Regions from separate parts of the Halobacillus litoralis genome, predicted to be linked through region 1. Evidence: a T-box and tRNA genes for the amino acid it is inferred to sense, from the RefSeq annotation. Region 1 holds a T-box; the other holds one or more tRNA genes.

Region 1 (3,110 bases):
ATCAAGGATTTCTTGTCTTTCTTGTTCATCGGATTCTTTCCATAACATTTCAAAAGACACCAAGGCCAGGAAGCATTTTTTCTTCGCCTTTTTGAAGGGCATCATCGATGGTTGCTTCCAACTGTTCCGCGTTATGTCCGCTGACGTTAGAAAGAATCGCAGCTCTTAAGTTCAAGTTCATCGGTCATTCAACCTCCTTTTCTGCATAACTTCGCGAATATTCTTCTTTAGTTTGACCAACCATGGTCCTGCTATGTATGATGAATGAGAAATAAACACGCAAATGAGGGACTATTATGTTGACTTCCTTACAAAATACAAAAGTGAAGGAATGGAAAAAACTACATAAACGCAAATATAGAAATCAAACAGGAAACTTTATTGTAGAAGGCTTTCATCTCGTAGAAGAAGTGCTGAAGAGCGATTGGGAGATCGTTGAAATGATTGTCCGTGAAGGAACAGACTTTTCAATCCCTGGAGATATTCCTGCGGTAATGGTCAATGATGCTGTGTTTCAGGCAATTGCAGAAACTGAAACACCCCAAGGGATTGCAGCAATCGTCAAACAGAAGGAAGCATCTGTAGATCAAGCTGCATTAACCTTAATGCTTGACTCCGTGCAGGATCCCGGGAATGTAGGTACACTAATTCGGACAGCGGATGCAGCAGGATTCGACCAGGTGATTTTAGGTTCCGGTACTGTGGATGTTTACAATGATAAAGTCATCCGGGCGACGCAAGGATCTATCTTTCACATTCCCGTCATCACGGGCGAGCTAGAAGACTTTGTAGAACCGTTGAAAAAAGAAGGGGTGCAGATTTGGGCATCTGCTCTGAAAGATGCTGCCCCTTTTCAACAACTGCAAGCTCCTTCTAAAGCTGCACTCATTGTAGGGAATGAAGGTCAAGGGATCCAGGAGAACCTTTTGGACCAAGCCGATCAACGGGTCTATATCCCGATTTATGGACAGGCCGAGTCCTTGAATGTAGGAATCGCAGGGGCTGTTCTTATGTATCATTTAAAGGGATGAGGTTGCATCCTTAGTCTTCTTTGACTATAATATATTCAGTTGATAAAAATTAAACAATGAAAAGCAAAGAAAGAGCAAAGTAGATGATGTAAATCGTTATAGGGAGGAAGCACCTTGGACTGGAAGTGCTTCTAACGTGGCATGCATCGAAATTTCACTCTGGAGCTGGCCGCTGGCCCGGATTATATCCGTTATTTTCATCAAAGTGGGCACATGTAATGTGTCAACAAGGGTGGTACCGCGAAACGACCATACAAGTCTCGTCCCTTTTCAGGGAGGAGGCTTTTTTTTATTTTCCAGCCGTTTTTTAACAGTAAAAAGTTCTGAAGCATCAAGGGAAAATGAGTCGAAACGATTTTAAAGGAGGAAAAAGCATGAAGGAACGTTTAGAAGAGCTGCAACAGGAAGCCTTGGCCAAAGTCGATCAAGCGGATTCTGTTCAAGGCTTGAAGGATGTAAGAGTCGAGTACTTAGGGAAAAAGGGTCCTATTACGGAAGTTCTGAGAGGAATGGGCAAATTGTCCAAAGAAGAGCGTCCGGTCATCGGTCAATTGGCTAATGATGTTCGTGAAAGTATTGCTCAAGCCATTGAGACAAAGCAAACAGCACTTGAGGATGCGGAATTAGAGAAACAATTGGAAGAAGAAAGCATTGATGTCACACTCCCTGCCCGTCCTGTGAAAGTCGGCGGTCCGCACTTATTGACGAGCATCGTAGAAGAAATCGAAGACCTCTTCATCGGTATGGGGTTTGAAATCAAAGAGGGTCCTGAAGTGGAGACGGACTATTATAACTTTGAAGCGCTGAATTTGCCGAAAGGCCACCCGGCTAGAGATATGCAGGATTCTTTTTATGTTACGGAAGAACTCTTGATGCGTACCCATACGTCTCCTGTTCAAGCACGAACAATGGGAGCTAAAGATGGCAGTGAACCCGTCAAAATGATCTGCCCTGGTAAGGTGTACCGTCGTGACACAGATGATGCTACGCACTCTCACCAATTCACACAAATTGAGGGACTGTTAGTTGATAAGAACGTCCGAATGAGTGATTTGAAGGGGGTTCTGAATGCATTCGCGAAGCAAATGTTCGGAGCGGATCGTGAAATCCGTCTGCGTCCAAGCTTCTTCCCATTCACAGAGCCATCTGTAGAAATGGATATCTCCTGCAAAGTTTGTGGAGGAAAAGGCTGTTCAGTATGTAAAGGTACCGGCTGGATCGAAATTCTCGGTGGAGGAATGGTTCACCCGAACGTGCTTGAAATGGCGGGCTATGATCCGAAAGAATATTCCGGATTCGCATTCGGTATGGGACCAGAGCGGATTGCGATGTTGAAATATGGAGTAGATGATATCCGTCACTTCTACACCAATGATATTCGATTCTTAGAACAGTACCATAAGGCTTAAAGGAGGAATGAAACCATGCTTGTATCATTGAATTGGTTGCAAGAATATATTGATGTCAGTCGTTACTCGCCAGAAGAGCTGGCAGAAATCATTACGAAGACTGGAATTGAAGTGGAAAGTGTTGAACCTGTAGCAAAAGAGGTCACAGGCGTTGTTGTTGGGTATGTCCGTTCCTGTGAACAGCACCCGAACGCCGATAAATTGAACCTTTGCCAAGTGGACGTAGGAGCAGAAACGCTTCAGATCGTTTGTGGGGCACCGAATGTCGCTGAAGGTCAAAAAGTGGCTGTAGCTACACCAGGAGCGGTACTCCCAGGGAACTTCAAAATTAAGAAGACGAAACTCCGCGGAGAAGAATCCAATGGAATGATTTGTTCGCTTCAGGAGCTTGGAGTCGATGAAAAAGACGTCCCGAAAGAATACGCTGATGGTATTTTCGTATTTCCAGAAGACGTAGAAGTCGGAGCAAATGCCGTTTCCTTGTTGAACCTTGATGATTTAATCATCGAGCTTGGTTTGACACCAAACCGTTCGGATGCTCTAAGCATGGCTGGCGTAGCCTATGAAGTGGCAGCGGCGATCGATGGCACGTATGAATTGGCTGATGAAAATGTCCAAATGTCTGATGAAAAAGCAACAGATCATGTCTCTGTAGTCGTGGAAGACTCTG
Region 2 (3,110 bases), 1.2 Mb from region 1:
TCTCCCTGAGAACGCACGTCACTACATTGAGCGTGTTTCTCAGTTGACTGGAATTCCTTTGTCTATTTTCTCTGTTGGTCCTGATCGTGCACAAACGAACGTTGTCCGCAGCGTATATAGTGAATAAAATGAAAGCCTGGCTTACTCAGCCGGGCTTTTTTTTACAAAAGTCCGGAGGTAAGCATCAAAAATTTATAACTTAGGGTAAACTCTACATAGAAGAAAATGAGGAGGAGTGTTTCACGTGGAACGCATTTGTGTATTCGCCGGGTCCAGTGCGGGGAATGACCCGATTTTCATTGAGAAAACGAAAGCTTTAGGAAAAAAGCTGGCTGCAAAGGACATTGAGCTGGTCTATGGTGGTGCTAAAAGTGGGTTAATGGGTGTGTTAGCCGATCAAGTGCTGGACAGCGGTGGAAAAGTGACCGGGATTATGCCGAGCCACCTCTTTGAAAAAGAAATCGTCCATCCGAACATTACAGAAATGATCGAGGTTGGAACCATGCATGAAAGAAAAGCAAAGATGAGCGAATTGGCCGACGGATTCATTGCCCTTCCTGGAGGTTTTGGTACGTTTGAAGAGCTTTTTGAAACGGTTAGCTGGGCTCAAATTGGCCTTCATACAAAACCGCTCGCGCTATACAACATTGCGGAATACTACACTCCGCTTGTTCAGCTCATTGAACACGCTATAAAAGCAGGGTTTGTACCTGAGGATAACCGTGAGCTTTTTATCGATGCCAAAGATCCTTCATCTTTATTGAATGACATGGAGCAGAAAAAATAAAAGACGGGCCTATTCAGGCGCGTCTTTTATACTTGGATCGTTTTAAAGAATATAAGTCCAAAAAACCGATACGTCAATTTAATACTTTCAATCGATGACTCTTCGGTGATGCTTAAACCGTAGATTGTCGTTGGTGAGGTATCAGGCGACGCAGCCATTGCTTTAGAGGCGAGTGGCGAAGTGTCCGGGGCGAGAGGAATGGTTTCAAATTCATTGATGGCATACGCATCTTCCACAAGAGCGTATGTATCGGTGATCATGAACCCTTTTTCAGAATCACTAATCTGCATCTTGATGTTAGTAGGCTGTTGGTTGTTATTAATCGATACATCAGTGATTTGGATGCTTCCAAGCAAACTTTTGTTGCCGAGAGCGACAATGACGGTTTGCTTATCTTCTGTCGTACCGATCGATCCATGGGTGAGCGGCGGATTCAATTTCAAGAATCCAATAATAGATACAAATAAAAGGATAAGGACAAAAACAACGTAGCGAATAACCTTTTTCAAACGGACCCTCCTTTCTTTTGATTGAACAGAATGGGGAAAAATCTATATTTCTAGTAAAATTACTATTGCTTACGTTTATTCTGTATGGTACGATAGTTATCGTTGCGGTGAACAAGCCGTTTGGTCCGGTAGTTCAGTTGGTTAGAATGCCTGCCTGTCACGCAGGAGGTCGCGGGTTCGAGTCCCGTCCGGACCGCCACTTTCATTATATCATTTGAGGTAGTCGAATACACACGTAATGTGATGTGCTCATTAGGTTATAACGTCGAATGATCTTGAATAAAATACCCATGGCTCGGTAGCTCAGTCGTTAGAGAAGCCGTAAACTCCAGCGAATTTCCTCCATTGTAGGCTTTGCGAGGAGCGTATGCTTCACCGAAATCACATGCAACGTGACGAGCACAAACATCTTCGAATAACCTTCGAAACAAGATGTGGAGCGAAAGCAAGATTTAAAAATAATACTTATTATGGCTCGGTAGCTCAGTCGGTAGAGCAACGGACTGAAAATCCGTGTGTCGGCGGTTCGATTCCGTCCCGAGCCACTCCTTAAAAGCTTACGGAAATTTCCGTAAGCTTTTTTGTATGCAAAATTCTTATAAACTCTTAAACAGTCTGGCATGATTGTTTAATACTCAGTTTCGATATGTTTTGGGGTTCGTTTCTGAGTTGAGCATCAGGGGTGGTTGGGAAGCAACTCGCTTTCCTGTTGGGATGGCGGCTCACCGCTCGCCCCATGGAAAGCGAACCATTTCCCGGAGCCCCTAAAATCACACAAACGTCTCGAAACTGCGTCTTAAGAATAGAGAGTTTTAGTTTATTATAGTGAACAGTTTAATATGAAAATATGGCTATCGTTTCGTAATTTTGGTAAGAATGTTATATCTTTTTTACATATTTAAATATCTATTTCTTATAAAACTTCCGTGTGATAAATTAATCTAGGAATAGTTTAGACAGGTGCATCAGGAGGATCAATATCATGTGGAAAAAACTAGCTGTCACAGCGATTTCCGTCGTAAGTATTGGTGTAGGGACGGCCTACGCCGAAAGTTCACTGCCGACGGTTTATCACGTATATATAGATGAACAACATGTAGGTATGGTAGAAAATCAAGCTGAGGTCAAAGCAGAACTACGCGAGCGTATGGAAGAGGCAGAAAAAGATCACGAAGGATTGGATCTCTCTTATATGGAAGAAGTCTCGTTCAAGGAGCAGAAAGTATTATCTGCGAAAGACGAATCCTCAGAGGTCATGGATTCGATTCAGAATGATTTAACCTTTGCTGCCGAGGTGGTACGCCTTTACATCAACGGGGAGCCTGTTGCCCATCTTCCGAATGAAGAGAAAGCCGAACAAGTCATAGAATCCATTAAACAGGAATATGTCGGAGAAGATGAACTTGAGGTTATAGAAAAAGGAACGCCTGAGCTGCCGGACGTCGGCGAAACGAAGGTTATGGATGTCGGCTTATCAGCTCCCGTCAAAATGGAAGAGGATCAGGTCGCGCTTTCGCAGGTTCATACGGTCGAAGAAGCAGTGTCCAAGGTGGAAGAAGGTCGTCATTATCCAAGCGATCAATCTGAAACTTCATCTTTCATAGGGATGATGGCTAAATCAAAGAAGCCACTTGTGGATGTTGTACTCACGGAGAAAGAACGTAAGGAAGAAGAAATTCCCCATAAAGTCCAAATAAAAAAGACGGATGAACTTTTTAAAGGTGAATCCAAAGTGAAGCAAGATGGGGAAGATGGAAAAAGAGAGCTGTTGATTGAACGAACGTACCGAAATGGTGAAGAAACAAAAGAAGAGA

The links. A T-box is a leader RNA that pairs with one kind of tRNA and senses whether it is charged. The one in region 1 lies ahead of pheS (phenylalanine--tRNA ligase subunit alpha), so its partner is inferred to be a tRNA-Phe.
Region 2: it has a tRNA-Phe gene. The T-box ahead of pheS (phenylalanine--tRNA ligase subunit alpha) is inferred to sense a tRNA for this amino acid. The anticodon was not compared.

The regions. Positions count from the first base shown of each region.
Region 1 covers NZ_CP129016.1:2,112,546-2,115,655, forward strand. The annotation lists partial or broken gene sspI (small acid-soluble spore protein SspI) at 1-181, opposite strand, end outside; gene LC065_RS10600 (TrmH family RNA methyltransferase) at 297-1,031, shown strand; T-box leader at 1,089-1,302, shown strand; gene pheS (phenylalanine--tRNA ligase subunit alpha) at 1,406-2,440, shown strand; gene pheT (phenylalanine--tRNA ligase subunit beta) at 2,456-3,110, shown strand, end outside.
Region 2 covers NZ_CP129016.1:950,923-954,032, forward strand. The annotation lists gene LC065_RS05050 (adenylosuccinate synthase) at 1-127, shown strand, start outside; gene LC065_RS05055 (LOG family protein) at 245-787, shown strand; gene LC065_RS05060 (hypothetical protein) at 814-1,296, opposite strand; tRNA gene LC065_RS05065 (tRNA-Asp) at 1,419-1,495, shown strand; tRNA gene LC065_RS05070 (tRNA-Phe) at 1,769-1,841, shown strand; gene LC065_RS05075 (peptidoglycan DD-metalloendopeptidase family protein) at 2,279-3,110, shown strand, end outside.